Regions from separate parts of the Halomonas sp. AOP7-B1-5 genome, predicted to be linked through region 1. Evidence: riboswitches for the same ligand, from Rfam matches in the RefSeq annotation. Region 1 holds a riboswitch; each other region holds the start of a gene.
The links. Region 1 has a riboswitch for thiamine pyrophosphate ahead of thiM (hydroxyethylthiazole kinase). Riboswitches for the same ligand answer to the same signal wherever they lie in the genome.
Positions count from the first base shown of each region.

Region 2: linked by a shared signal. The riboswitch ahead of thiC (phosphomethylpyrimidine synthase ThiC) and the one ahead of thiM (hydroxyethylthiazole kinase) in region 1 are both predicted to bind thiamine pyrophosphate.
Region 3: linked by a shared signal. The riboswitch ahead of ACT3XD_RS10005 (sodium:solute symporter) and the one ahead of thiM (hydroxyethylthiazole kinase) in region 1 are both predicted to bind thiamine pyrophosphate.

Region 1 covers NZ_JBQTDC010000003.1:123,031-133,311, reverse strand. Annotated here, with positions in the region: gene ACT3XD_RS02940 (metal ABC transporter ATP-binding protein) at 1-275, shown strand, start outside; gene ACT3XD_RS02935 (metal ABC transporter permease) at 259-1,149, shown strand; gene ACT3XD_RS02930 (metal ABC transporter solute-binding protein, Zn/Mn family) at 1,170-2,294, shown strand; gene ACT3XD_RS02925 (LysR family transcriptional regulator) at 2,379-3,245, opposite strand; gene ampC (class C beta-lactamase) at 3,384-4,556, shown strand; gene ACT3XD_RS02915 (cupin domain-containing protein) at 4,672-5,337, shown strand; gene ACT3XD_RS02910 (DUF6164 family protein) at 5,349-5,717, opposite strand; gene gloA (lactoylglutathione lyase) at 5,719-6,252, opposite strand; gene ACT3XD_RS02900 (DUF2237 family protein) at 6,427-6,801, shown strand; TPP riboswitch at 6,949-7,044, shown strand; gene thiM (hydroxyethylthiazole kinase) at 7,071-7,871, shown strand; gene thiE (thiamine phosphate synthase) at 7,872-8,492, shown strand; gene ACT3XD_RS02885 (LysR family transcriptional regulator) at 8,506-9,426, shown strand; gene ACT3XD_RS02880 (DoxX family protein) at 9,511-9,933, shown strand; gene ACT3XD_RS02875 (dioxygenase family protein) at 10,018-10,281, shown strand, end outside.
Region 2 covers NZ_JBQTDC010000020.1:58,253-68,533, reverse strand. Annotated here, with positions in the region: gene ACT3XD_RS11450 (cell division protein FtsA) at 1-472, opposite strand, end outside; gene ACT3XD_RS11445 (MBL fold metallo-hydrolase) at 462-1,310, opposite strand; gene ACT3XD_RS11440 (NAD-dependent epimerase/dehydratase family protein) at 1,307-2,311, opposite strand; gene ACT3XD_RS11435 (3-oxoacyl-[acyl-carrier-protein] synthase III C-terminal domain-containing protein) at 2,308-3,303, opposite strand; TPP riboswitch at 3,455-3,568, shown strand; gene thiC (phosphomethylpyrimidine synthase ThiC) at 3,643-5,553, shown strand; gene ACT3XD_RS11425 (hypothetical protein) at 5,868-7,586, shown strand; gene ACT3XD_RS11420 (CsbD family protein) at 7,668-7,847, opposite strand; gene ACT3XD_RS11415 (DUF2955 domain-containing protein) at 7,960-9,051, opposite strand; partial or broken gene ACT3XD_RS11410 (HlyD family secretion protein) at 9,041-10,102, opposite strand.
Region 3 covers NZ_JBQTDC010000016.1:75,823-86,103, forward strand. Annotated here, with positions in the region: gene ACT3XD_RS09995 (CoA-acylating methylmalonate-semialdehyde dehydrogenase) at 1-991, shown strand, start outside; gene ACT3XD_RS10000 (hypothetical protein) at 1,123-1,815, opposite strand; TPP riboswitch at 2,105-2,207, shown strand; gene ACT3XD_RS10005 (sodium:solute symporter) at 2,197-3,582, shown strand; gene ACT3XD_RS10010 (sensor domain-containing diguanylate cyclase) at 3,638-5,041, shown strand; gene corA (magnesium/cobalt transporter CorA) at 5,121-6,089, shown strand; gene ACT3XD_RS10020 (zinc-binding dehydrogenase) at 6,171-7,349, shown strand; gene ACT3XD_RS10025 (proline racemase family protein) at 7,346-8,401, shown strand; gene ACT3XD_RS10030 (DUF1289 domain-containing protein) at 8,398-8,583, opposite strand; gene arfB (alternative ribosome rescue aminoacyl-tRNA hydrolase ArfB) at 8,610-9,026, opposite strand; gene ACT3XD_RS10040 (D-2-hydroxyacid dehydrogenase family protein) at 9,098-10,045, opposite strand; gene ACT3XD_RS10045 (flavin reductase family protein) at 10,148-10,281, shown strand, end outside.

The DNA.
Region 1 (10,281 bases):
AAGCCGAGCTGCTGCTACTTGATGAACCCTTCGCCAACGTTGACAGCGATACGGTGGATATCCTGATTCGCATATTGCGCCAAATGGCGGATAACGGCGTCACGATCATTATTGTGCTGCACGATATGGACCATTTACGGCGGCTGGCTGATGAGGTGTTGATGCTAAACGGTGGCCACGGCCGCTGGGTGGCGCCCAGCGCGCTGACGCACTCACAGGCGCCAGCTCAGGTCGTGCCGTTTACCTTAGGGGGCCAGCATGTTGGAACTGCTTAACGCGTGGTTTATCGCCCCTTTTGACTACGGCTTTATGCGCCGTGCGGTGGTGGGTGGTTTAGCGCTTTCGCTTGCCGCCCCGCCGCTGGGCGTATTTCTGGTATTACGCGGGATGAGCCTGATTGGCGATGCCATGGCCCATGCCATTTTACCGGGCGTGGCGATTGGCTTTTTACTCGCCGGGTTTTCGCTGCCCATTATGAGCATCGGCGGTGTGATGTTCGGGCTTTTGGTGGCGTTACTGGCGGGCGCTGTCTCCAAGATGGGCGGTCAGCGTGAAGATGCCGCGATGGCGAGTTTTTTTATTATCTCGCTGGCTGCAGGCGTCATGTTGATTTCCCTTGGCGGGAGCAGCGTTGATTTAACCCATGTGCTGTTTGGGTCGATTTTAGCGGTTAACTCCACCGCTCTGGTGCTTATCGCCGGTATTAGCACACTGATTGTGGTCATCCTGGCGGTCGTTTTTCGCGCGCTGGTGGTGGAGTGTCTGGACCCGCTGTTCCTGCGTGGGCAAAGCCGGCGTAACGGCTGGGTGCATAGCGTGTTTCTAGGCCTGTTAGTGCTCAATCTGACCGCGGGCTTTCAAACACTGGGCACACTGATGGCAGTGGGCCTGATGATGCTGCCAGCCACAGCGGCTCGCTTTTGGAGCAAGCGGCTGGAAGGGTTGATAGGCATTGCCGTTGTATTGGCCATGGTGGCGAGCACGGGTGGCTTATTGCTCTCGTTTCATCTGGATATTCCCTCGGGGCCAAGCATTATTTTGCTGGCTGGCGCGGGTTATTTTTTCTCGGCGCTGTTTGGTCGCTATCACAGTTTGGCAGCCAAGCTCAGACGCAAGACTGCACCGCTGAGTGCCGAGGCATCTACGTAAATCATTAAACAGGAGTAGGTATGTCTTTACGGTTATCTTCACGCTTGCTGGTCGGTGTATCCGCGATGCTAGCGCTGCCCGCCGCCATCGCAGCGGACCGCGTTCAGGTAGTCACGAGCTTCTCGATTCTTGGCGATATCGTCGAGAATGTGGGCGGCGAGCATGTGGACGTTACATCGCTGGTTGGCGCCGATAGTGATTCGCATGTCTACTCTCCCCGTCCGGGTGATGCACGTGCGCTGGCGGAAGCTGATTTGGTAGTGTTCAACGGCCTGCTGTTTGAAGGCTGGATGGAACGGCTAATTGAATCAAGCGATTACAAAGGCCCACGGGTCACGGCGACTGACGGTATTGAAAAGCTATCCTACGCAGGACACAGCCACGATCATGGGCATGATCACGATCACGGACATGACCACGAACATGACCACGACCACGGGCATGATCACGATCACGGGCATGATCACGATCACGGACATGACAACGAACATGACGACGATCACGGACACGATCATGACCACGGCGAATTTGATCCTCACGCCTGGCAGGATATGGAGCAAGCGCGGGTATACATCACCAACATCCGCGATGGCCTGATTAAAGCCGATGAAGCGAATGCCGAGGAGTACCGGGCTAACGCCGATAGCTACCTAGCCGAAATGGCAGAAGTTGACGCTGAAATCCGCGAACTGATCAGTGAGATTCCGTCGTCCACCAGCGTCATCACCGGCCACGATTCGTTTGGCTACTTCTCCAACGCTTACGGCATTCACTTTTTATCGCCGGTTGGCCTGTCTACCGAAGTAGAGCCCAGCGGCGCCAGCATGGCGGAACTGGTGGATGTGATTAACGACCAGAACGTCCAAGCGCTGTTTCATGAAAACATGACCAATCCTGCGGTCATTCAACAGCTCTCGGAAGAGACGGGTCTGCCTATTGCCGGAACGCTTTACGCGGATGCCCTGGCTTCTGAGGGTGACGCCAGCACGTACCTGGGCATGATGCGCCACAATGCCCAGACGCTGCACGACTCGCTGGCAGAACCGGGTCATGATGACCATGAGGCTGACGAAGGACACGATCACGATCACGATCACGATCACGATCACGATCACGATCACGATCACAGCGAGCATAGCCACTAAACAGGCGCTGCAAGCATCGCGTAAACTTTTTGGCTGGTAACGCTCGCCCGATAACCAGCGCCGTTCAGGCGCTGGTTACGACACTTAACATACTACGCTCAACCACTCCCTAAAAGATGCCATGGCATGGGTTTCTTCGCGTGACTGCAGACGAGTAAGCCAGTACCCACCCAGGCTAACGGCCGTCGTAAATGGCTGTACCAACGCACCACTATTCAACTGCCTTGAAAACATCAACGGGGGCGCCAAAGCCACTCCGATACCCTGCTGCGCGGCATCCACCATGGCGATAGATGAATCAAATACGATGCTTTTAGGTAGCGGGAGATTAACCGGCCCTCCGGCCGCGAGCAGCCACTCTGTCCATTCGTCAGCGCGATAGGAGCGTAGCAGCGTCTCATTTAATACATCAGCTGGCGTTTTAAGCCGTGCGGCGATTATCGGTGTGCACATCGCGGATAAGGATGCGGGCAGCAAGGGTTGCGCGGCAATACCGTGCCAGGCGCCGGTGCCAAAGCGAATGGCAAAATCAAGCCCTTCGGCGGCCATGTCCGTACGGTTGTTGTGCGTGGAAAGACGTAGATCGATAAAGGGGTGCTTTTCCTGAAAATCGGCCAGCCGGGGCAACAGCCAGCCCACCGCAAACGTACCCACTGCGCCTACGTTTAACACTTCACGGTAATTACTCTCGCCTAGTTGCTCTAGCGTGTGTGTGATCTGATCGAAAGCGTCTCTTAATACCGGCAACAGCCCCTCGCCCTCCTGGGTCAGCATTAATCCGCGGGGCAAGCGGGTAAATAGCGGAACCTTGAGCTGACTTTCCAGCAGCTTAACCTGATGGCTAACGGCGGCCTGGGTTACGCAGAGCTCCTCCGCAGCGCGGGTAAAGCTCAAATGGCGAGCCGATACCTCAAAGGCACGCAGCGCTTTTAGTGGCAAATAAGGACGCACTCTTTTACCCCCTAATTTTTCTAATGGCGCGTACAAAATATCGCTGTTTGTCAGGCAGCGCCATTAACCGTAACTTACTCGCCATCCAGACCATTAAAACACCATTCATCACTAACCTCTGACTACTAGGTTTTTTATATGAACAGGATATTTGCAGCGAAAACAGGTCTTATTATTGCAGGTTCGCTCTTTATCGGCTCATTTTCCTGGGCATCTGATGAGCAGAATAATCCTCAGATAGATGCGCTGGTCAACGACACCATAAAGGCGCTAATGGCGGAACATCGTATTCCGGGTATGGCCGTGGCGCTGAGTGTTGATGGCAAGCGGTATTACTTTAACTATGGTGTCGCCGATCAAGCGGCGAATACCCCGGTAACAGCCGACACCCTGTTTGAGTTGGGTTCGGTCAGTAAGACCTTTACCGCAGCGCTGGGCGCTTACGCGCAGGCGAGCGGTGCGCTGCCGTTAAACGATTCTGCCAGCCAATACCTGCCGGCACTTGAAGGCAGCGTTTTTGATGACGTAAGCCTTGTGGAACTTGCCACCTACACGGCGGGCGGGCTGCCTTTGCAGTTTCCCGATGACGTGCAAGATGAAGACGAAATGCTCGACTACTATCGCCACTGGCAACCGGACTATGCCCCTGGCACTCACCGACAGTATTCCAACCCGAGCATTGGTTTGTTCGGCTATTTGACGGCGCAGCGGCTTGGCGAACCTTATGCGGCGTTAATGGAAGAGCATGTGTTCTCACCGCTTGGGCTTGAGCACAGCTACTTGGAAGTACCGGAAGAACAGCAGCCACACTATGCCTATGGTTACTCGAAAGACGATGAGGCAGTTCGGGTAAACCCAGGCCTGCTGGATGCCCAGGCCTACGGCGTGAAGACCAATACGGCAGACATGCTGACGTTCATTGAAGCCCACATGGATAGTTCAGCACTGGACGAGACGCTGCGTGAAACGTTAGAGACAACGCAAATGGGCTATTTCAGTATGGGTGATATGACCCAAGCCCTGGGCTGGGAGCGATATGCCTATCCGGTAACGCTTGATCAGCTACGCGCCGGCAATTCGCTTGAGATGGCTTTAGAAGCCAACGAAGCGAGGCGCTTACAGCCGCCGCTACCGGCAAGCCAGGACGTGTGGTTCAACAAGACCGGCTCAACCGGCGGTTTTGGTGCCTATGTGGCTTTTGTACCCAGCCAGCAGATGGGTATCGTTATGCTGGCGAATCGCAATTACCCTAACCAGGCCCGCATCGAGGCCGCCCATCATATCCTGACCGCGCTGATGGACACTCCTTAAAGAGTGATATGCCCTGGCTATGCAAATAGTCAGGGCTTTGTTTAGTAATAGCTGGTTGCAATTGCCGGGTGATCTATCGAGACTGTGCAGATTCATCCGCTACCGAGCTAACATCATGCACTTGAATGCCGATTTTTCTCAGTTTGTCAGCGTGACCCCGGAGCAGTACCGGTGGGTAGACGCCCCCAGTGCGGGCGTTGAACGCATGATGCTGGACCGGGTCGGCGACGAAGTAGCCCGTGCCACCAGCTTGGTGCGCTATGCGCCCAATAGTCAATTTGCCCCTCACGCCCATGGCGGTGGTGAAGAAATATTGGTGCTGGAAGGCGTTTTCGCCGATGAGCATGGCCGTTACCCGGCGGGAAGCTACCTGCGCAATCCGATCGGTACCGCCCATACGCCGCAGATTGGCGATGAAGGCGCGCTGATTTTCGTCAAACTGCATCAGTTTGACCCCAACGATACGCTGCAGCTGGCCGTACCGGCCCACCGGCTACCCTGGCAGCCCGACCGAAGGCCTCGCATTGCTTACAAGATGCTCCACACGTTCAAGCAGGAACGTATTAGCCTGGAACATTGGGCGGCGGGTACTTCAATTGCCTACCCCACGCTTAAAGGCGGGCTTGAACTGTTTATTCTGGAAGGCACGCTAAGCGATAGCACACACCACTACACGGCTGGCACCTGGTGCCGCTACCCGACGGGTGCAACGCCTGCGTTAACTGCCGGCAGCGAGGGCGTCAGGATGTACCTTAAACGCGGCCACCTGACAGCGGCCTAACGGCAAAGGCGCTAACCGCGCAGTAAGCCTAAAAAAGGGCCTACCGTAAGAGCCACAATCAGCCCCACCGCGATGAGCACTAACGCGACTTGCACGGGGTGCTCGAGGAGCCGTCGCCAAAGCGTTGGCGCGTTTCCTTGCGCTTGGGCCTCGTGTAATTCGCGCTGAGCATGGTTAAAGCGCGCTACCTGATAGGCGGCCAGGGCGGTTTCGGCCGCTTCACGCTGGCGTTCATCGCGTAGCCAAATAGCATCGACCCCCAAGCGGAAAAACCCCGCCTGGGTTTCGTATACATCAAAGCGATGCTCGGCGAGTAAGGCGCGAATTTCCATGGCTTCTTCATCGGTGACGTGACGCAGTCGAAACAGCAAATGTGCCATATTAGTCGCCCGACGCCGCCATTAGGTCGGCCTGGACGACTTCAATCCAGTAGCCGTCTGGGTCTTTGACGAACACGACGTCTTTCATTTTGCCTTGATCGGCCCGCTTTACGAATGTCACATCGTGCTCGTCAAACCACGCCTGGGCGGCTGATAAATCCGGCACACTAAAGCAGATATGCCCAAACCCCTGAGGCTCGGCATTGCCATCGTGGTAGGCAAAGTCTTCCTGGCTCTCAGTCCCCCAGTTATGGGTAAGCTCTAAAAGGCCCTTCTGGCTGAAGGTCCAGGCGGTACGCGCCTGAGTATTTTCCGGCACCTGATCGCTGGCTTCCAGATTGGCTAAGAAGTAGAGCGAAAACTGCATCTCTTCGAAATCCAGCCGACGCAGTACCTGCATACCAAATACCTGCGAGTAAAAAGCCAGCGACCGTTCAGGGTCTTTCGCCCGCAGCATTGTATGGTTTAAACGAAAACCCTGGGTCTGCGGAGCAACGGGTGCAACGCCTGGATACTGCTCGCCTTCAAAACTCATCTTAGGATCCTTACGCATTTTGCTGCTAAATGATTCGATTTAGCAGTTATCTTTGACAAAACTGACACAGTGTACAAGCCTATAGTTAAACGCAACCATCGCTTGATGAAACTGTGGTTACACACCATGTGGGCAGGATACCCATTATTCTAGCCCTGACACTCTGGAGGCGACATGTCGCGTGATTTAAATGTGCTGGGCGAACCCCTGACGCCTTGTTGCCATTCACCCAAAACGGGCTTTTACCGCGATGGTTTTTGCCGTGTTGGTCCTGAAGATGTAGGGATCCATGCCATCTGCGCGATTATGACAGAGGAGTTTCTTGCCTACTCCCTGGCGCAGGGCAACGATTTAAGCACGCCTAAACCCCAGTTTGGCTTTCCCGGCCTATCGCCCGGTGATCGCTGGTGCTTATGCGCCAGCCGCTGGCAGCAGGCGGCTAACGTGGGAGTGGCGCCGCCGGTCATTTTATCCGGTACGCATGAGAAAGCGCTTGAAGTAACCACCCTGAACATTCTGCGCCAACACGCTCTGGATCTGGTTTATTAGCGCGTTGCGGCTGTCTTGAATAATCGTCGTGAAAAGACCGTAGTGAAGAACGGTTGTGAAGAACGGTTTTGAAGAACTGTATGAACGACGGCAGCTGCTCTAGACGTCACTGATGCTTTACACCTCCTCCCCAGGCTAAGATAGTAGCCCTATCGACAGGGGCGCTTGAGATCATCGAGCTGAGACGCACCCTTTGAACCTGAACCGGATAATACCGGCGTAGGAAGTCGCGGTGTCGTTTCGCACCCGATCTACGCTGTGAGGTGGCTATGACATCACTCCCGCTTGGCGAGGCTCTCTTCGCCGTGCAACGCACGACACCGCTGGTGCACTGTATTACCAATTTTGTGGCGATGAACAGTACCGCTAACTGCCTGTTAGCCGTAGGCGCCTCCCCCGCCATGCTGCATGCCGTCGAGGAAGTTGCCGAATTTACCCGCTTGGCCGGGGCGCTCTCGATTAATATCGGCACGCCTTCGCCAACCTGGGCCGAGGGCATGCAGCAGGCGGCGAAGGCAGCGCAGGAAAATAACATTCCGTGGGTATTTGATCCGGTTGCTGTGGGTGCCACATGCTACCGGCAAACTCTTTCCCAGCAGTTGCTGGCGTTGGCACCCAGCGTGATTCGGGGCAACGCTTCAGAAATTATCGCGCTGACGGGCCTCACCCACCAGGGCCGAGGCGTCGATGCCACGGCGTCAATCGACGAGGCGCGTGACGCCGCTATTACCCTGGCTAACCGGCAAGGCTGTATTGTCGCCATGACCGGCGAGCATGACTTCGTGACCGATGGCACCCAGCACTGGCGGCTAACCGGCGGGCATTCGTTAATGCCACGTGTAACTACTCTTGGCTGTGCATTGAGCGCCACCGTAGCGGCATTTATCGCCGCCCGGCCTGAAACACCGTTAGTGGCGACCGTGGCGGCACTGGCAAGCTTTGGCGTGGCAGGCGAGCGCGCAGGAGCGCTGGCAACCGGCCCCGGCAGCTTCCAAGTGGCGCTTCTGGATGCGCTTTATCAACTGACGCCAAGCGATCTTGATACGTTCACCGGCCTGGAGAAAGGTTAAATGCACTTTGATCTTTCGCTCTATCTGGTGACGGATGCCCGCTTATGCCAACCCTATGGCCTTGAGCGCACGGTCGTTGAGGCCGTCGAGGGTGGCGTAAGCTTTGTTCAGCTGCGTGATAAGCAGGCAAGCGATGTCGCTATGATTAAGCAGGCTAAACGCCTCAAGGCCGCCCTGGCCGGTAGCGGTGTGCCGCTGGTGATTAATGACCGCTTGGTGGTCGCGCTGGAAAGCGGTGCGGATGGGCTACACGTCGGGCAAAGCGACACCGCCGCTCAACAGGCGCGCACCGCAATGGGGCCAGACGCTATTATCGGGCTTTCCATTAACACGCTTGCGCAGCTTCAAGCGGCCCCGGTAGAGCTTTTAGACTATGTGGGGCTGGGCCCGGTATTTGCCACGCAGAGCAAACGTGACCATGCGTTACCTATCGGGTTCGAAGGCCTTGCACAGCTGGCGGCTGCTTCGCCTCTTCCCAGCGTTGCCATCGGTGGGTTAAAGGCCGACCATAGCGAGCAGGTCTTCCGTGCCGGTACAAATGGGCTGGCGGTTATTTCAGCTATTTGTGGCCAGCCCGCCCCTTATCAGGCTGCTCGCCTTTTTACCCGGCCCAGCCTTTAAGTGACGCGATTTTATGCATCAGCTTGAGCCGATAGTCGCCTTTATGCGAGTTGCCGAACTGGGCAGCTACACGCGCGCCGCCGAGGCATTAAATCTTTCCCGTACGCGGGTTTCGCGCTTGGTCATGGCGCTTGAGGAAACGCTGGGAGTACGGCTCATTCAGCGCACCACGCGGCGCCTGCATTTAACGGCGGAGGGCGAGCGCTATCTGGCTCATGCACAGACAATTGTGCAAGCGCTTGATGAAGCCGCCGCCGATGTCGGCAGCGGCGTTTCTGAGATGCGCGGCCGATTACGCATCAATGGGCCCATGAGCTTTGGCGTAGGCCACCTTTCTCCTCTGGTCGCAAGCTTTATGGCCCAGCATCCTGGCCTGGAGGTACGCCTGGACTTGAACGACCGCCGCGTGGATCTTCTCGAAGAGGGCTACGACGTTGCAATCCGCATCGGCAGCCTGCCGGACTCAAGCCTGGTGGCGCGCCGCCTGACACGCTGCCGAATGCTGTTTTGCGCCTCGCCTGGCTACCTTGCTAAACATGGCGTCCCTGCCGATATAGAAGCTTTAAAGCAACACCAGTGCCTGCATTATCGTAATGGCCCGGCCCCTGGCGACTGGCGTTTTGGCAATACCACGCTGTCCACTCACGGTCCGCTTGAAAGCAATAACGGTGATGTATTAACCCACGTTGCCGAAGCGGGGCTGGGTATCGCTCATCAGCCGAGCTTTTTGGTGACTGAAAGCATTATTGAAGGGCGTTTAATCCCGGTTTTAACCGAACTAGCGCCAAAAATATTGGATATTCATGCGCTTTACCCAGCCCGGCGCTTTCTACCTGCCAAAGTAGAGCGCTTCATCGACCATTTGGCGGCTGCCTGGGGCGACCCACCCTACTGGGAGCGTGACATGGGATTGTCGCCTATTACGCAACAGTGATGTTCGTTAAACGTCGATTATCTCTCAGTCATAGCCACGTAAAGTGTCTTCATTGAAACATCGTTCCCCAATGGAGATATCCTCATGAATGCACCCTCTTCCGCGATGACTGCGCCTGCGAATATTCAACCCCACGCCATCGCACTACTTCGCGTTTCGCTTGGCGTAATGGCACTGGCCCACGGCCTGCTTAAGGTCTTCGTTTTTACACTGCCGGGGACGGTGGGTTACTTCGAATCGTTAGGCTTACCCGGCTTTCTGGCTTACCTGACCATTCTGGGAGAGCTGGGCGGCGGCTTAGCGCTCATACTGGGCATTTACACCCGCTGGGTTAGTCTTGCCATGATACCGCTCCTGCTGGGCGCCACGTCGATCCACCTGGGCAACGGCTGGATGTTCTCTAATGAAGGCGGCGGCTGGGAATTCCCGCTGTTCTGGACCGTTGCGCTACTGGTTCAAGCAGGATTAGGTAGCGGAAGCTTCAGCCTGGGTCGTTTTTTCCGCTAGTTGTGAAAGCTCCATTTTTGAAAGCCCTATTCTTTGCCTTGGCGCTCAGCCCGAGCGTCGGGGCTACCGTTAGGAGATGTCATCATGTTACCTAGCCTGTTTATATCCCACGGCTCCCCGATGCTGGCGCTCACCCCGACCCCAGCACATCAGTTTCTGCGCGAGCTGGGCAAAACGCTGGCACCCAAGGCAGTCGTTGTAGTGTCTGCTCATTGGGAGAGCCTTGCGCTCAAGGTAAGCAACACGGCTTGGCCGGAAACCATTCACGACTTTGGTGGTTTTCCGCAGGCGCTGTTCGAGTGCCAGTACCCTGCGCCGGGTGAGCCTGAACTGGCCGAGCGCTTGGCG
Region 2 (10,281 bases), on a different contig from region 1:
GAACATCACTGTAGAGAGCGTTGCTGGCGCGCAGATGCAGGGCCAACCGCTGGCGGGCCAGCAGCGCGCGAGCGGGCAGCAGCCGCGCCAGGCTCTGGCCCAAATAGTCGGCACGCTCTTTGGAAGTGGCCAAAAAGAGCCCGCGGGCAGCACCGCTGCTACCGGTCGACCAGCCGGCTGAAAGCGACCCCGTTGCCAGGCCCTGCTCGGCGGCATCCGCCATGGCATGCAGCGTTTTCGTGCTCAGGCCAAGACTGTTCCAGGCGCCGTAGTCAGCGCGCAGAGCGGCTATTTCGGTAATCGGGACCGCTTCCCACGGCCCCCAGGCAACCGCCGCCAGCGCAGGAGTGCGCGCCAGCACCGGCTGTAGTTGCCTCCATTGGCGAGCACGCCGCGCCTCCAGCTGGCTAGACGAAAAACGCAGTGCCCGGCGGGTGCGCATCCAGGCGGCAGCCAGTTGGTCAACGCGCATGGGACTCTCGAAAGCGTTGCGCACTCTCGGCACAATGCGAGGGCAGAATGGTAAGTTCAGTGTTGTGCTCGGCGGCAGCGCATAGCTTGGCAAGGGTAGCCCGATAGCAGCGAGTGTTCCCCAACAGCGCGGTGGTCAGCCGTGGCGGCGGGCGGCGCTCATGAATCGACTTGCCGAGCCACACGGCATCGGCGGCTAGCAGTATGAGCTGATCCTGCGTGGTGCGCAGCGCCAGCCCCCAATGCCCCACACAGTGCCCAGGCAGCTCGACGGCCAACAGGCTTCCATCGCCAAGAATATCGCGCCCCTCACTGAAGGGTGCAAAGCCACTGGGCAGCGTGACCGCGGGGGCTTCTTCAAAAAAACGGGCGTTGGCATCAGCGGCCTGAGGCACCAGCGCGGGAAGCAACCCCTGACGCACCCGTTTGAAACGCCCGGGCGCGCGCAGCTCGGTCAATCCAGCGCGGGCGCAGTAGATGGGCCGCTCGGCCAAGTGGCGCATGCCGGCAACGTGGTCGCCGTGAAAGTGCGAAATAATGGTCGCAGTAATATCGCTATCGTTGATGCCATGGGCGGCAAGCCAGGTATGCCAGGCGTGTTCCGCGCCCACCTCAACTGGCGTCGCCCAGCGGTAGAAGCGTTCCGGGAAAGGGGTCGTCGCCTCCAGAAATGCAGGGTCGTAGCCGGTATCGAACAGCAACAACCCGCGGGTGGGATGTTCAATCACGCCTACTAGCGCGGGAAAATCCACCGGGTTGAAACGCCCGCCGGAGAGCGTTGCGGCTTCGGGGTGGCGGCAAAGGCCACGCGCCAGCCACCGAAAACCAACGCGAATCATGAAGCCTCCTGCAAAGCTAGCTGCTGCGCTTGCGCCAGCAATGTGGCCATGGCATCAAAGCGTGGCTGATAGCCCAACAGGTGTCGGGCGGGCGCCAGGTCAAAGGTTTGCGAATAGGCAAGGGTGGCCAACTTGTAGCGAGTCAACATCGGTTCGTGTTCGGCGCGGGTCAGCATTCCCCACTGCTCCTGAAGCACGGCCATCGTACGGGCTAGCCCTACCGGTAATGAAATGAACCGTGGGGATTTGCCCAGTGCCCTGGCCAGCCGATAAGCCACGTCATGCACCGTAACGGGCTGGCCACCGGAAATATTGATCGCCTGCCCGGCAAGTTGTGGCGTGCGGGCTTCGGCTTCACAAATTGCCCATGCCGCATCGCGCAGGTCGGTCAGCTCGATCAGCGCTCGCCCTCCTCTGGGTAGCGGCACTCGCGAGCGCCCGGCCAGTTCGGCAAGTTTGGGGAGAATCACGCGATCCCCTGGGCCGACCAACGCGCGGGGGCGAATGGCACAACAATGCAGAGCGTCGCGCCGCGGCGCCAGAACGAGCCGTTCGGCGGCAAGTTTGGTGCGCGCGTAGTGATTGAGTGGCGGCTTCGCGGGCTGGCTCTGCTCGTCAATCAGAAGGCGGTCGCGGTAGGCGGCAAAAATCGACGGCGAAGAGACCAGCACAAAGCGTAACGCGCCGCTCTGCGCCGCAGCGTTGAGTAACTGTTCGGTCATTGTCACGTTGTGGCGCTCAAAGGCTTTTTTCGGCCCCCAGCTGGCTGACAAGGCAGCGGCATGAACGATGCTATCCATGCCTGCCACAAACTGCGCCAGATCGGTTTGCGGGTGTGTCAAATCCGCCGCGATAAACTCAGCCCCAAGTGCCGTCAATACCTCGCCTGCGGCGTGTGAGCGCCCGGTTGCGCGAACTTCGTGCCCGCGCAATAGCGCCTCACGGGCCAATGCCATGCCAAGCCCACCAGTGGCTCCAGTGATCAAGAGACGCCGACTCATACGCGCAGCACCATAGCGCTGGCGCTTATGCCTGCCGCCGTGCCCAGCAGTAAAAGATAATCACCCCGCTTGACCGCACCAGTGGTCAGCGCATGCGCAAGCACAGTGGGAATAGAGGCAGCAATCTGGTTGCCGGTGGTGGCAAAGATATTGATCACACGCTCACTGCGCGGTGCAAATAGCCGCCGCACATGCTCGACGCCCGGCGCGCTAGCTTGATGGCAGACCACACAGCTCAGCTCGTCGCGGGTGATATTAGCCTGCGCCAGGGCTTTATCGATGACGCCAGGTAGCGTCTTGGCAGATGCCTTGAAAATTCCGAAGGCATCCATTTTGAAGTAAGCACCTTCCTTCAACGCCTCGAAGCCCTCTTCGATGCGCAGCCTGGTGCCGCCCGCGCGTAGCTGGGCAAGGCCATGGTGTGCCCCATAGGTGACCGATGCACTTCCATATAGCCCCTGCTGCTGATCGTCGCTTGCTTCGATCGCCAACGCCGCTGCGCCATCGCCAAAAATAGCGCGCGTTTTGGGATCATTGGGGTTTAACCCCGCCGAGGCGATATCGCTGGCGAACAGGAGTATCCGCTTCCAGCGCCCACAGGCAATGCCCATAGCAGCCACGTCCAGCGCGGCTATAAAGGAGAGGCAGGTCTGATTGACATCGAAACTGGGTACGCCAGAGTACCCAAGACCAAGATGATACTGCACCAGAGCGGCCGTAGAGGGAATGGGCTGCTCCATCACACCACACCCGCCGATGATCACATCAGGCAGCTTTTCACCCCACCCTGCCTTAGCCAGTGCCTCTCGGGCTGCGCTGGCTGCCATCATAGAGGTAGTTTCATCACTGCCAGCGACGTGGCGAACAGCAATGCCAAACTGGCGCTCGGTCCAGCCGGGAGCAAAGCCCTGCTCATGATCAAGGGTAAGGGAGGTAAGTTGATATTTGGGTCGGTAACTACCCCATCCCACAATGGCAAAATCGCTAGTCATCGGTTTCCGTCTACTCAGTTCGCTGACCTACTTTAAACCGTACTTTCGTCTAAAAGCGACAAAGCTACTCATAAAATTAGCCCGCACTAAATGACTTGATTCCATCTCAGTGCTGAACCAAACTGCTTTTAGCGCAGCCTGTGGCTGTGCGTAACGCTTGACGGGGTGCCGGTAACGCCGGCTGAGATGGTGCCGATTCAATAGCACTGATCCCGTTGAACCTGATCTGGTTAGGACCAGCGTAGGGATCAAGCGACATGCAGATATTACAGGCAAATATCGTTCTGCCCCTGTCTCTCCCCGCTTGTCCTCCCTACTCGCTCTATAGGGAGAACACTCATGGCTAAAACGACTCACTTTCTTGCCGAAACCGCCGAGGTAGATGCTGCGGCTATTACTCCGCTGCCCGGCTCGCGCAAGATGTATCTTGAAGGCTCACGCCCGGATATCCGCGTGCCGTTTCGTGAAATCACGTTATCGCCCACCAAGACCACCGGCATTGATGAGGAAAACCCGCCGCTGCTGGTGTATGACACTTCCGGCCCCTACACCGACCCCGCAGCACAGATCGACCTGCGCCAGGGCCTGCCAGAACTTCGCCGGGCGTGGATTGAGGAACGCGGGGATACCGAATTTCTGGAGGGGCTGTCATCGGAGTACGGCAAGCGCCGCGCCAACGACCCGACCCTTGCCCAACTGCGCTTCGATTTAAAACGCACGCCGCGCCGGGCACTCTCTACAAAGGACGGGCGGCCTGGGAATGTCACCCAGTTGCACTACGCCCGCCAGGGCATCGTCACCCCGGAAATGGAATTTATCGCCCTGCGCGAGAACCAGCGCCGCCAAGCGCTGGGCGATGCCGAGGTGGAGCGAATCTTGGGCCACCAGCATCGCGGCCAGAGCTTCGGCGCCAGTATTCCGGAGGAGATTACGCCAGAGTTTGTGCGCGATGAAGTCGCTCGCGGCCGGGCGATTATCCCCAACAACATCAACCATCCGGAAAGTGAGCCGATGATTATTGGGCGTAACTTCCTGGTCAAGATCAACGGTAACCTGGGCAACTCGGCGGTCACCTCGTCGATTGAAGAGGAAGTCGACAAGATGACCTGGGGCATCCGTTGGGGCGCAGATACCATCATGGATCTCTCCACCGGACAAAACATTCACGAAACCCGCGAGTGGATTATTCGCAATTCGCCGGTGCCGATTGGTACGGTGCCGATCTATCAGGCGCTGGAGAAGGTTAACGGCGTGGCTGAGAACCTGACCTGGGAGGTGTTTCGCGATACGCTGATCGAGCAGGCTGAACAAGGCGTGGATTACTTCACCATTCATGCGGGCGTGTTATTGCGCTATGTGCCGCTGACCGCTAACCGGGTAACCGGTATTGTCAGCCGAGGCGGCTCGATTATGGCCAAGTGGTGCTTGTTCCACCATCAAGAGAGCTTTCTTTACACCCACTTCGAGGAGATCTGCGAGATCTGCAAGCAGTACGATGTGGCGTTCTCACTGGGTGACGGCCTGCGCCCCGGCTCGATTGCCGATGCCAACGACGAAGCGCAAATGGCAGAGCTGAAAACCTTGGGCGAGCTGACCCATATTGCCTGGAAGCACGATGTGCAGGTAATGATTGAAGGCCCTGGCCATGTGCCCATGCACTTGGTAAAAGAGAACATGGATAAGCAGCTTGAGTACTGCGATGAAGCACCCTTCTACACGCTTGGGCCGCTGGTCACTGATATCGCACCGGGCTACGACCATATTACCTCGGGCATTGGGGCTGCGATGATCGGCTGGTTTGGCTGCGCAATGCTCTGCTACGTCACCCCAAAAGAGCACCTCGGCCTACCCAACAAGGATGATGTAAAAACCGGCATTATCACCTACAAGATTGCCGCCCACGCGGCGGACTTGGCCAAGGGCCACCCGGCGTCCCAGCGGCGCGATAACGCGCTCTCCAAGGCGCGCTTTGAGTTTCGCTGGGAAGATCAGTTCAACCTGGGGCTGGACCCGGACACCGCGCGTGAATTTCACGATGAAACCCTGCCCAAGGATTCGGCGAAGGTCGCGCACTTCTGCTCCATGTGCGGGCCCAAGTTCTGCTCGATGAAAATTAGCCAGGAAGTCCGTGATACCTACCGCGACCGCACGCCGGACAGCGCAAGCGACGCGGAGTCAGTTAAGCGCGGCATGGAGGAACAGGCGGAGAAGTTTCGCCAGGAAGGCAGCAAGCTGTACCAGGAAGTATAAGATAGCGGTGTTATTGACATCATAGCGTTTGAATATGGCTCTTGGGATTCAAAAATCTCAAGGGCCATTTTTATGTTTACTTATAACAAGCGTAATAACGGCACGCTTTTTAATTCTTAACGCCGACCAACATGATCTGAGTCAGCGGTTAATGAATTAGTTAAGTAAGTATTAAAATTACGGCTAAGAAATATTTTTACACACTCAACCTAAAGATAATTTAGTAACACTCGTGTATGGTTCTCATTTTCATGGGTTCTGTTCGTAATGGCGAACCTAAAATTAAAACCTGTCATACACAAGACGGATTTCAGATGAAGACCAAACTTTCGATAGCGATTACTCTTGCTTTGATCAGTGCAGGCCTGATCAGCGGCTGCAGCGATGATAACGAGCCAGCAGCTACAGATTCACATCAGGAAGCACCGAAAAACAATGCGGCTCCCATGCTGAAATATATTCCGGCTGATTCGCCCTACTTCATGGCATCGCGTGAAACGCTATCGGAACAGGAAGCCTTTGCTATCTATCAGAGCACTCAGCCCATGACTTCCTTTGAGTCTGACCTTGATGAAATGCGCGCTGCATTGCCTCATGTTCAAGACGATGACGTTCTATATACATTCATGACGCTAGCCATCGCCTTGGGTGAAGAGCTGATCGGTGTAGAGTCAATTGAAGATGTCCATGCGCTCGGCATGAAAATGAGTCCCCAGGCTGCGCTTTATGGGTTGGGCATCTTGCCTGTCTTGCGCATGGAGCTGCAGGATGAAGGAGCTTTCCGCACCACGCTGCAGCGCGTCCTGACGAAAGCCGATATTACCCTGAGCAAGGCAACTACCAATGATACCGAATACTGGGTTCTGACGCCTGAAGGCCAACTCAAGATAATTCTGGTCATTAAGGACCAGCAGCTGATCGTATCGGTAGTACCGGAAAATGCCAGTGATGAGCTACTAGACCAAGTGCTCGGAAAAACACTACCTGACAGCAATATTGACGATACCAACGCATTGGCAGAGCTGGAACAGCGCTATGATTTCACACCTTACGGTGCTGGACTACTCTCCTCTTCACGCCTGCTGGATGAACTGAGCACACCTACACATCCTGGTACGCTGGCGCTGATGGAAGCGGTTGATGAAGAGCCGCTGAATCTGTCTGGCTGCCAAGCCGATATTGACCGTCTCACCGGCCGTTTCCCTGGGTTAGCAATGGGCATAAGCGAGTATAATACTGATCGCGTGGAGACGAATTTCATCCTGAGAACCGATGAGGGAATTGTCAGCGACCTGCGTGGCCTGACCACCCAGGTGCCGGGGCTTGGCAGTTCTGCAGGCATGGCCAACTTTGGGTTGAATTTGGACCTTCCTGTGCTTATCGAGACCATCCAAAAATATGCACGGGAATTGCGTGAAACCCCCTTCAGCTGTGATGAGCTACAGGACTTGAACAACTCCTGGAGAGATATCAGCATGGCGATCAACAACCCAATTACCATGATGATTGGTCCGTCGCTTTCGGGTTTCCATGCGCGTCTTGATAATCTAAAAATGGTGAATGGCGAGCCTGTCATTGCCGGCATGCTGACTCTTGCTTCTCAAAATCCGATGGGTTTGTTATCCACCATCAGTACCTTCATGCCAGAACTACAGGCTCTTGAGCTAGCACCTGGCGGAGAACCCCAGAAAATAGAAAGCATGATGTTGCCGCCAGAAGCACCGGCGATTTATGCCGCTATGTCTGATACCGCCATCGTACTGGGTGCTGGTATCAGCGACCAAGCGCTTCTCCAGGAAGGGCTTGATGCTCCTGTTTCCGAACGTGACTTATTGGCCTATGGGTATCTGACGGGTGAGTTTTACCGTTCACTGGCCGATATAATGGAAAAGTCGCCATCACCGGAAGTATCACAGTCTGATATCGAGCTGTTTAGGCAGTATGGCAATACTTTCGAGAATATGGAGTACTGGATGGAAGTGGGTGATGCGGGCGTTGAAATGAGCTTCTCTGTAGAACTCGTTTCTCCGTAAAGCTTAAACGCGTAGATAGTTCAAAAAACAAACAGGGGCCAATGGCCCCTGTTGTCGACGTATTATGCTAACACGGTAAAATTACTTTTTCTTGAGGTTCTCCTTAACCTCACCTTTACCTTTTTGAGCTTCGCCTTTAGCCTGCTGCGTTTTGCCCTTGGCCTCGGTTTTTTCGCTGCCGGTCACTTTACCAGCGGCTTCTTTAACTTTACCAGCGGCCTTGTTAGCTGCGCCTTTTGCTTTATCGTCTTTTCCACTCATGACATAAACCTCTAATCCGTTAGTAGGGAAATACGCTGCGTGCGAGGAGACATTCATTTGTCTTTAACATCGCAGTTGCATTATCAGAGTAGTCTTTTTAAAAAAAGTTGCCTCAATTTGTTATAGATATTTTTGTGGGTGCCCAGCTATTAAGCAAAGCATGTAAACATGCCATAACCAAAAGCGTTGCCACCAGCGCCACGCTCATCGAAGAAAAGCGGTATAGCGCGCTATATACCAGGTCCTGGTTAGGCCCGAGCGACTGCCCAAACAAAATGCCAAGCGTAGTAAGCCCGCCAAACCCGATGCCCGAGCCGCCGCCTTCCTTGATATGCTCGCGGCCGAACAGCAAGAGCCCCAGCCAGTAAAGCAGGATAGCCAGCAGGAAGTGATTGCTCTGGGTATACAGTAAAAGCTGCATGACCAGCGCCAGATTACAGCCCAGCAACGTACCGATGGCACGCTTGCGCGCAGATACCCGGGCCCCCGCATAGCCCATGGCAAACAGCACTAGAATGGTCGCCATCTGTGCCGAAAGTGATCCTTGCAGGTCAAACACCTGAAACACGATGAACGAGAGCGTGGCGGTAATCCCGCCGATCAGCGTCTCGTGGCGTATCTGCGCCTGGGGCTTGCTGGCCCTTGGCGGCGGCTCGCGGGGTTCCACGTCGGGAAACAGTGTATGCATCAGCATGGCGATGAACACGGCCAGTACGCTTGCCACAACGTTGGAGGCAAGCAGATCGCTTAAATCGACGCTTGGGTAGCTTGCGAAATGCAGCAGGATACTCAGGGTAAGCACGCCGTTGGCGCCAAACAAAAACAGCGGACCCTTGGCCATCAGGTTGAAGCGAAACAGGAACATGCACAGCACTACCAGTGTCATGACCACCGGCATGTGCTTGAGCAGGCCCATCACTACGCTGACTTCCAACGCATTAAGCGAGACGTTGGCCAGAAACTGGCGAATGATGCTGGCGTTCAGAATGGGCACCATGCCCAGTAGAAACATCGGAAATACGGTAAAGAAGACCCCATAGTTCCAGCCCATGACCTGGCTTACGACGAAACCTAGCGCGCCGCCGCCCGCTACGCGCAGGCATTGGCGCAGGCCGTTTTCGTTTAGCCCAGGATGAGCGTGAGCCTTCGGCGCAGGCTTGGTTTTAGTAAATCTGATCTTAGCAAACCGCGTCTTAATAGACATAGTGTAGCCAGCTGATCAGATGCGTCTGTAGCCAGGCAAACGGGTGGGCCAACAGATGCTCGCCGGGCAGCAGTTGAACTGTGGCGCGTGCACCGCTGGGGGGCGGCGCCAATAACGGCTCGTTCAGGGCAATATGAACACGCAGGCGCTGAGCGTCGCGCACCCAGCGATCAGACGTCGGAATATCCGCCAGCTACCCGTCGGCGGCCAGTTGGCCTTCGCGTACCCCAGCATCAAAGGCGCTTACCCGGCCTTCAAAGATATGCCCAGGCCAGGCGTCAAACACTACGGCAGCCTCGTCGCCAGGCTGCACATGGCGCAGGCTCTTCTCGCGGAAGTCGGCGATGATATCCACACGCTGGCTGACCAGGGCAATGACCGGCTGGCCCGCCTGCACGTAGTCACCCGCACGTAGCTGCAGATTGGTAACCTGGCCTGTCTCTACCGCGCGTACCTCGGTGCGGGCAACGTCAAGCTGGGCTCTGTCCAGCGCGATATCCGCCTGGCGCAGCCGCAGGTTGGTGTCGCCCTCTTCGCCCAGCTGGACTTCCAGGCTTTCGATTTTGGCCTGCGCGGATGCCACTTCCGCCTGGGCGGTATGTTCGGCGGCTATCTGCTGATCGTACTGCTGCCGAGAAATACTCTGCCGCCCGATCAGCGCTTCCCCACGGCGGCGCTCACCTGCACGCTCTTCAGCGGTTGCCTGGGCAGACGCTAACATGGCGCGTGCGGCGGCAAGTTCCGCTTCAAGCTGAGTGTTTTCGCGCTGGGCCTGCTCTCGCTCAAGCCTTGCCTGCTCTAACGCGATCTCAAAGGGTTCGGGGTTGAGGCGAAACAGCACATCGCCCTTGGCGACCTGTTGATGATCGCGAACCACTACTTCACTGACCGGCGCGCTAAGCTCCGGGGCAATGCGCGTGACCGGGCGCATGACCCGCGCTTCAGGTGTCATGGGCATAAAGCTGTCGGCCACCAGAAAGTAGGCGAATAAAAGGGCAAAAGCAGCCAGCGCCACTTTTACCCAGAGGGCAAAGCGTTGATCAGGGGACATGGGGTATTAACTCGCTATTTCTCGCCGCCGTTGACAGGCCGCTTGCGCGTCTACTCGCGCAGGTATCGTTGAATACCTTAGTCTAACAAACAATTAGCAAGCTAACAATAAAGCGACTATCTTCCTGTTAAGAGGCTAGCCGCTTAACGCTACAGATATAAAAAGCCCCAAGACCAAAT
Region 3 (10,281 bases), on a different contig from region 1:
TACGTTTGTCTTGAAACCCTCCGAGCAGGATCCCAGCTCTACCATGCGTCTGGTGGAGTTGGCCCATGAAGCGGGGGTGCCGCCGGGCGTGTTAAACGTCGTGCATGGCGGTCCCGAGGTTGCCAATCAGATCGCTGATCACCCAACGATCAAAGCCCTTTCATTTATTGGTTCAACCCATGTGGGGTCGCTGCTTTACAAGCGGGCGGGCGATGCAGGCAAGCGCATGCAAGCCATGATGGGCGCGAAAAATCACTGTGTAGTGATGCCTGATGCGAATCGCAGCCAGGCGATTAATAACCTGCTGGGGTCGGCGTTTGGCGCCGCCGGACAGCGCTGTATGGCCAATTCCGTCTTAGTGCTGGTCGGTGAGGCGCGCCAGTGGATTGACGATATCGTGGAAGCCGCGCGCCAGATGAAAGTCGGCCCAGGCACTCAGCAGGATGCCGATTTAGGGCCACTCGTATCAACCGCTGCTAGGGATCGTGTGCTGCGTTTAATTGAGGCGGGCGAAAAGGAAGGCGCCAATTTGCTGGTTGATGGGCGCAACTGCCAAGTAGAGGGCTACCCAAAGGGCAACTTTGTCGGACCGACGCTCTTTACCGACGTGACGGCGGAGATGACCATTTACCGTGAAGAGATTTTTGGCCCCGTACTTTGCGTAGTCAATGTGGAAACGCTTGATGAGGCGATTGCGTTTATCAATGCCAACCCTAACGGCAACGGCACTTCTATCTTCACTAACTCCGGCTGGGTGGCGCGGCGTTTTGAAACGGATATTGATGTGGGGCAGGTGGGAATTAACGTGCCGATTCCGGTGCCGGTTGCTTATTTTAGCTTTACCGGCTCAAGGGCCTCAAAACTGGGCGATCTAGGGCCTAACGGTAAGCAGGCTATTGCGTTTTGGACACAAACCAAAACAGTAACCGCGCGCTGGTTTGAGCCTGAAAATGTTTCCAGCGGCATCAATAGCACTATCTCATTAAGCTAGAAGCTATGTTTCATCAAGTCAGAAGCCATTGTGCTTGGGCTTATGATTGCGCTGACGCTTAGCCAAGCCTGACAGCGTTTAACTAGATATCACGGGCTCCTTTTTAGGAGCCCGTGCTGGTATAGAGTGTCTTAAAAGTCCTGCAGCAGGTTGAAGCTTTCCTCAAGCAGCTTTTCAATGGGGTTAAGCTGGCTCTCATGCAGAACCAGTAGCGAGGGCGACGCTTTTACCTGCCCGCTAAGCGGCACCAACAGTGCAAACTCACCCTCTTCCAGATGAAACTCATGGATTTCACGGGGGCCGTGCGGAGTTTTGCACTGTGAGCAGCGGTAGACATCGTCTTCCCCATATACCAAGCGGTGATACATTTTAAACAGCGTATAAAGGGCGAGCCCGCCTTCAAAGGCGGGCCAGCTTGCTGGCATTGTGCGTATATCATCGGCAAGCATTTGCCCTTCAGCTTTGGCGTCGGCGATAGCATGGGCGAGAGGGTCTGCTAGAACGGTCGGGTTTTCTGACGGGAGAGGGACATTTTGTTGCGCGGCCTTCTCAAAGTATTTTACAACCCGCTTAAAATCAGCCAGATCATGCAAAGCGTAGTCGGCATGCTGTAGGTCGTCTGGTTCAAAACCACCGTTTTCCCAGCCATGAATGACGCGAAGCGTCATGTCACCGCGTGCCATCGGTCGCGCCAACAGCATATAAAGCATTACACGAACGTGAAGCTGGCGCTCATCGGTGTTGTTTTCAAATGCACGATAAGGATCAGCAAATAGAGTATGGAGCCGACCTTGGGTATGCTCTTTGGCTTCGGTATACGACATGGCAATTTCCTATGCGCGCGCCATAGGTATATTCACACGGCGCTTTTGGCATTGATGGTTGTTATGGCGCGAACGGCAGTAAGCCAGTTTTATGCGGCAACGCCGCTATGCAGGTAATACTCCAAATTTTTATTAGTTTAAGCAACGTTGTAGCGAATGAATAGGAGAAGTAAGCCCTTTTCATTCTAGCTATTTAGCGCATAGCATACATAGCCGCAGGCGCGAGTGGGGAACATTGTCACTCAGTTTTGACGGTTCGTTGAATTTCAATCAGGATACGCTCTCAATTCACTGTCGCCAGGGGAGCCACATTGTGTGGCTGAGAATGCTGTTGCAGACCCTGGAACCTGATCCGGTTAGAACCGGCGGAGGAAGTGCGACATGCCATACCTAACGTCAGCCATGCTAGGCGCGGCGCTCTGCTGCTTTGCATTTTTAGGCTTTAAAGCCCGTGGGCGAAAAGGCTCACTAGATGACTATGTCACCGCGCGAAACTCACAAACCAGCACTACGCTAGGGCTCTCTTTTGTTGCCTCTGGGATGGGGGCATGGATATTATTTGCGCCGCCAGAAATTGGCGCCTTTGCCGGCCCGTTGGCACTGGCAGGTTACGCTCTTGGCTCTTCGCTTCCGTTTATCGTCCTTGGCCTCTATGGGCCGGCTATTCGCCGCGCTTTGCCCGAGGGACGCAGCATCGCGGAGTTTGCCGACGCTTGCTATGGCCGGGGCGTTCGCCACTGGGTAACGCTGGTTTCGGTGGTATACATGGCGTGTTTTTTGGCCGCTGAATTAACCGCCATTGGGGCGATTACGTCACTGCTATCTGACGTGCCGCCGAACTGGGTGATCATTGGCGTTACCCTCGCTACACTACTTTACACGGTAAGCGGCGGGCTGCGCGCAAGCCTTGCGACCGACCGCTGGCAGGCGTGGCTACTGGTTGCCCTGTTGATGATCGTTTCAAGCGTCACCCTGTGGCACCTGCCCGCAATGCCCAGTGGTGCGGTGCTGCCCTCCATTCCCACATCCAGTGCACTTAGTGTGTCGTTAACGCTGGTGATTGCGGTCACTGCGGCCAACCTGTTTCACCAGGGCTATTGGCAGCGAGTATGGGCTGCGCGTGATAATCAAAGCCTGGGGCGGGGCGCCTGGATGGGCGGAATTGCCACGGTAGTCATCGTAATGGTGATTGGCGGTTTGGGCATGGTGGCGGCCATGAGTGGAATAGCGCTTGGTGAGCCCCCGATGCCTTTTTTTGCGCTATTGAATAACGTGCCCTCTTGGGTAGCCATGGTGGCCCTGGTGCTGGCGGTCACGCTGGTGGCATCGAGTGTGGATACGCTGCAAAGTGGTATTGCCTCGCTGATTGTGTCGCGCAGCGAAAAGCCTGGTGTTTCCATCACTCTCACGCGTTGGATGACCGTCTTACTTATGGTGCCGGTGGTGATTGTCGCGCTTCAGGGGTTGTCGATCCTACGCCTTTTTTTAATCGCCGATTTACTGTGCGCCGCCATTGTCGTGCCTGTTCTACTCGGTTTATGGCAACGCATGACGCCGCTTGCGGCTATTGGTGGCGGTTTGGCTGGACTAATGGGCGCTATCTTGCCGGGATGGATAGGTCAAGAAAGCCTAAGTGCCGGTATAATGGCTGCAAGCTTCCCCAATAGCGTTCCCACGCTCGGCCCGTTTTTAGGAGCGTTGTTAGCTTCCACTACGGTAAGCGTGGTGCTCGCGTATGTGACGAGCAATAAGGCGGTTGGGCAGTGAAAATTATTTCACGCTATGATGGACAAAACACCTACCGACCTGGGTGAAGTATTAAATGAGTTATCCTATACCGTCAGATGAGAAAGCACGCCTAGAGGCGCTTTACGAGCTTAAACTGCTCGATACGCCCAGCGAGCCAGTGTTTGACCGTATTACCCGGCTTGCCGCGAGGCTGCTTAGTGTGCCTGGTGTCACGATTACCCTGATTGATGCCAAACGCCAGTGGTTTAAATCACGTGTTGGTCTGGATGTGCTTGAGACGCCACGTGATATCGCTTTTTGCGCCTACCCAGTTGCCGAATCTGCCCCTTTGGTCGTTGAGGATGCCTGTCTTGATAGCCGATTTGCGCAGAACCCACTGGTGGCTAAGCCTAATGGGGTACGTTTCTACGCAGGAATACCGCTAAAAACCACCAAGGGACTGGTGCTAGGCACTCTCTGTACGATAGATACCAAACCACGAAAACTCAGTAAAAGCGATTTTTCCACGTTGCAGGATCTTGCCGATATCGTGACTGAGGAAATCCAGCTGCGTGAGCGACTCAATCGTGAGAAGAAACAAAAAGAGGCCTCTCAGGAAGCCCTGATTAAGCTTCATCATAGTCTTGAACAGCAAATCGAACAGCGTACTCATGAGCTTAAATTGGTCATTGAAACCGCTTACGACGCCTATGTGAGCGTTGATGCAAACGACTGCGTATTGGACTGGAACTTAGCTGCCACCACCATGTTTGGTTGGTCGCGCGAGCAGGCCTTGGGCAAGCCGATTAGCCAGCTTATACTGCCTGATGGCTTACCCTGTGAGGCTGAAAAAGGACCGGTGACTCATTTAGCACACCGATCAGATGGCAGTCGCTTACCGGTTGAGATTCGCTTTAAATCGCTCTCTTTTCACAGTAGGCAGTGGCGTAGTCTGTTTATCCACGATATCAGCGAACGCCAGCAGCTTGAACGCTTGCGTGACCAGCAGGCGCGCGAAGATGTACTAACCAAGTTGGCCAATCGCCGGGCGCTGGACGAACGCTTGCCTGACGCTATGGCTCGTGTGCGACGCTCACAAAAGCCGTTAGCCGTACTGTTTATGGATCTGGATAGTTTTAAGCAGGTTAATGATAATTATGGCCATGCGGTTGGCGATGAGCTGCTACGCGAAATAGCCAAGCGATTAACGGCCTCTGCCCGGGAAACCGACTTTGTTGTACGTTGGGCCGGGGATGAGTTTGTTCTGCTGCTTGAGGGCGTTGCGCTGGATGCGATCAAACCTATAGCGCAAAAGCTCATTCATACTATTGAACAGCCGCTGCTCATTGGTAAGGCCGTGTTAACCGTAAGTACTAGCATTGGCGTTGCGGTTTATACGCCGGGCGCAGATGAAACGGCGCAAGAACTCCTTAAACGTGCCGATGTTGCGATGTATGAAGCAAAACGCGCGGGTAAAGCTCAGGTATGCATATCATAGCTACGTATATCAAAGGTACGCATATCATAGGTACGCATCGCGTAAGCTGCGTATTATTTTAAAGAATTCAAGGAAGAGTATGATTCGCAGCATTGTGACAACACCCGATGGCACCACTTACGAAGGCGACGAGCAGCTCTTTGCGACGTGGCAAACAATACCCGATAGCCACATTTGGATAGATATGCAGGGCGAAGACGAAGAGACGGTCGAGCGCCTGCTGGAAAAATTTGAGTGTCACCCACTGGCGATACAGGATGCTCATAAAGAGCGCCTGCCGCCTAAAATCGAAGAATTCGATAATCACACGCTGATTGTCTACCGGGGTATCTCTTCATTTGATGCCCAACTTAATTTTGTCCCTCAGCAGGTATGCTTTTTTATCGGCGAGCGCTTTTTAGTCACGCTACATTCAGGCCTTGCCATGAGCGTTGAGCGATTGTTAAAAGAGCATGGTAAGGCACTCTTAGCCAAGTCGCCTGAGCAGGTAGCGTTAAAAATCATGTATACCTCAGCCGGCTACTATATCGATAGTCTGCTTGAGTTTGAGTCGGAACTGAGCGATTTAGAGGATGAGCTGCTCGCAAACGGTAACGACGTATTAATGCGTAAGATTACTACTTACCGTTCTCGATTGGTCAAAATGCGCCGCGTGTTTAACTATCATAAAGGGATTACCCAAGAGTTAACGGCCTACGACTATCAGCATCTTCCCCGCGAAGAAAGCGAAACGCTGCATGCCATTAACGATGTGGCCGAACGTTTTGAAAGGCTTTATACGCTGACTCAGATGTATTACGACATTTGCGGCGATTTGGTCGACGGCTATATTTCCATTTCATCGCACCAGCTTAATATCACCATGCGTGTTCTAACGGTGATTACCGCGATTTTTGTCCCCTTAACGTTTATTGCCGGTATCTACGGGATGAACTTTGAGTACATGCCGGAACTGGGCTATCGCTACGGCTACTTCTTTGTATGGGGCGCCATGGTCGGGATGGCTGTAGTGCTGATTTGGCTATTCAAGCGAAGAGGCTGGTTCTAGTTCAGTAGGCTTTTAAGCAGCGGCCAGAGTTTGTTATGGTCGAGCAGTTACCTTATTCCTTTGCATTAGGGAGCCTGCCCAATGACTGAATCTGCTGCTGTTCCTACCACGATGGCTGCCATGCTCTTGACTGGGCATGGTGGCATTGAAGAGCTGCATTACCGAGAAGACGTCGAGACTCCCAAGCCTGGGCTGGGTGATGTTCTGGTTCAGGTAACGGCGACTGCGAAAAACAATACCGACCGCAAAGCCCGCGAAGGCCTTTATCCCACCAAGGAGAAGGGCGACGTTACTTCTTTCGCTATGGGCGGTACACCCACGTTAACCTTCCCGCGCATTCAGGGGGCTGACGTGGCGGGGCGGATTGTGGCAGTGGGCGAAGGCGTGGATGCCGGGCGAATCGGTCAGCGGGGTCTGCTTGATTTCAATATCTATGCCGATGAGCGTCGGGACATCAACCTGACCCCGGATTACTATGGCCATGGTGCTGACGGCGGCTACGCTGAATATGTTGCCGTACCGTCAGACCAGTTTCACCATGTCGATAATCCTAAACTGCATGACACCGAGCTTGCGTCCATGGGCATGTGCTCCTACCAGACGGCCTATCACATGATGACATCGGCCCAGGTCGAAGCGGGCGAGCGCGTGCTGGTAAGCGGTGCAAGTGGCGGTGTGGGCACCGCATTGATTCAGCTTTGCCGGATTGTCGGGGCCATTCCCTATGCGGTTAGCCAGCCCGATAAAGCCGATGCGCTGCTGGCGCTAGGCGCCGAAGCGGTGATTGACCGCGGCGACCTGCCTACGTTTGTGGATCGGGTGCTGGCCACTACCAGCGGTAAGCCGATTGACGCGGTGATGGATTTAGTCGGTGGTGATATGACCGATTTGTTTATCGACACCATGATTGTCGATATGCAGAGCCGCCAAACCTATCCACGTCTTTCAATTGCAGGCGCGAGTGGCGGTAACCTTAGCGAAATCATGTGGACGCGTATTTACCTTTATCAGGTCCAGATATTTGGCGTTTCTCACGGTACCCGGGAAGAAGCCGAGCAGCTTATTGATTGGATTCGCCATGGTGAGCTCAAGCCGGTCCTTCACGCCGCTTTCAAGCTTTCAGAGCTGCATGCCGCCGAACGCTATTTTGTTAATCGAGGCAGCAATTATCTCGGTAAGATCGTCATCGTGCCCGATGCGCAGTGGGATGCCCATGGCGCTCCTTTTGCCCTAACGAACGCTCAGGAGCAACGCCCTTGAAAAATATCCATACACTTCAATTGATGGATACCCATGCAGGCGGCGATGTTAGCCGGATTGTAACGGGAGGGATTGATGCCCTGCCGGGGGCGACCGTACGGGAACAAATGGAGTACCTGCGCGACGATGCCGATGGCCTGCGCAGACTGCTGTTGGAAGAGCCTTACGGTATTCCAGAAATGTCGGTCGATCTGCTGGTACCCGCTACACATCCTGAGGCAGCGGCGGGCTACATTATTATGGAAGTGATGGGCTATCCGATCTATTCAGGCTCCAACACGTTATGTACCGCTACCGCCGTGCTTGAGGCTGGCATCGTGCCCAAGCAGGAAGGTATCCAGCGCTTTGCTCTGGAAGCGCCGGCAGGCCTGGTACACATAGAGGCGCGCGTGCATAACGGGGTGGTGGAGTCGGTTACCTGCGAAGGCCTGCCAAGCTACATTGATACCTACCGCGATACGATTCAGGTGCCGGGTATCGGCGCAGTGACGTACTCCATTGCCTATAGTGGCGGCTTTTACGCGCTAGTGGACGCCACCGAGCTTGGCTTTAAGCTGATTCGTGAAGAAGAGCAGGCACTTTCAGCCTGCGCGCATAAAATCGTGGAAGCACTGCAAGCCCAGCGCGGTTTTTCACACTACACGCTGGGCGATGTCGGCCCGCTACCGTTTTTGCACTTTATGGGGCCTGAAGAGCAGGTGGGTGAGGGCTATTTTCGCTCGCGCTCAACAACCTACGTGCACCCAGGCGTGATTTGCCGCAGTACCACCGGCACGGGTACTTCCGCCCGTTTAGCGCTGATGAACTATGAAGGCCGCCTCAACGTAGGCGATAAGCTTGAAACAGTGTCGCTGCGTGAAACCGGATTTATTGGCACGTTTACCGGAACGCATCAGGAAGGCGCGTATCAGGTCGTTGAAAACACAATTACCGGACGCAGCTACGTGCTTGCTCAGTCGGATATAGTGATTAACTGTGATGACCCGCTGGTGGCCTGTGGTGAGTTGCACCATATTTTGAGCGACCGCCATGCCGCTAAGTCGGGTAGCTAGCCTCGGCTCGCTATATACCCCTTCGCTTCTAAGCGCTCCCATACCGGGGCCTTTTCGGCTTCGGTCATTTGGCTCCAATAGGCAATTTCATCCAGCGTGCGTCCACAACCCTGACATGTGTTTGCCGGGTCTAACTGGCAGTGCTGAATGCAGGGGGAAAGCGGTCGGGAAACAATTGTCATGCGAGGCTCAATATACTGTGTAACGCTTATGAAGTGGAAACCTTACCACGTAGCGATTTGATTTTGCCTTTGCGGGTTTTATGGTCAACACGGCGTCGCTGGGAGCCTTTTGTCGGCTTAGTAGGACGGCGTACTTTCTGCTGCTTGGTCGCACTGATGATCAGTTCTTTCAAGCGCGTAAGGGCGTCTTCTTTATTAAGCTCCAGCGTGCGATAGCTTTGCGCCTTGATAATTACCACGCCCTCTTTACTGATGCGCTGATCATTAAGCGCCATCAAACGTTCTTTATAAAACGCAGGCAGCGTAGAGCGTAAAATATCAAAGCGTAAATGCACCGCTGACGCCACTTTGTTGACATTCTGGCCACCAGCACCCTGGGCTCGGATTTGGCTAATATCGATTTCCCAGTCGGCGAGGGCAACATGGTTGGAAATAGTGAGCATCCAGTCCTCTGTGTCACACGTGAGTTATAAGGCTAGCACAGTTAACACAGAGGAGCGTGCAACCGCGGGGGTCAAGAGGCGAGGTTAGTGACCGGATCACCGCTAATAAAGGCATTTAAATTTGCAAAGGCATCGCCGAAATAAAGCTCATAGCTATCTTTTTCGACATAACCCACGTGAGGGGTCGCCAGGCAATTGGGCAGTTGAATGAGCGGATCATCATGCGTGGGTTCACTGTCGAAAACATCGACCGCCGCACGCCCGGGCCTGCCTGCCTTTAGAGCACTGACCAAAGCGCCTGGGGCAATTAACGGTGCGCGGCTGGTGTTGACCAGAAGGGCGGTGGAGTTCATGCGGGCAAGGTGATGTGCAGTGACTATACCGCGGGTCTCATCATTCAGGCGCAGGTGTAAGCTCAGCACATCGGCGCGTTGAAAAAGATCATCCTGGCTCTCGGCAACCGTTAAACCCGCCTCAAGCGCGCGTGCCTGAGTGCCTTCGCGGCCCCATACCAGCACGTTCATCTCGAATGCCTGGGCGTAGCGGGCCACTAGGCTGCCTATTTTTCCGAAACCGAAAATCCCCAATGTGCGTCCCTTCAGCCCGGTACCTAGCGTTTGCTGCCAGTGGCCAGCTTTAAGATTGGCTACTTCTTCAGGTATGTGACGCATGGCTGATAGGATCAGCCCCCAAGTCAATTCAGCTGCCGCGTAGGGTGAGCCTTTACCCGCCATTACCGTGATGCCACGGCGCTGGCAGGCCTTGAGATCCACATGGGCTGCGCCGCCGCCGGTTTGGCTAATCACTTTTAAGTTGGGTAAGCGTTCCAGGAGCTCTGCAGTGATAGGAGTACGCTCACGGATGAGTACTAACGCATCTGCTGTCTGAAAGCGTTCGACTAGCGCCTCCAGATCGGTCAGCGTATCGTGATAAACCGTTACGTCATGCCTGCTCAGTGCAGCAAAGGCATTAAGGTGACGCACACAGTCCTGATAATCATCGGCAATCACGATCTTCATTGGCAGGTCCTTGGTCGGTGTAAAATCATCATAAACGCAGCGCCGATAGCGTGCTGTTATAAAGTGATACTACCCTTACGTTTGGCAATCAAGGAGCAATGAATGAGCGACTATTTATTAGAGGATTCTCCGTTAAGCGCTGGGATTATTTATCGCCTGCTCTCAGGAAGTATCTGCCCACGCCCGATTGCGTGGGTAGCCACTCAAGGTACCAGTGGGAAGGACAATCTTGCGCC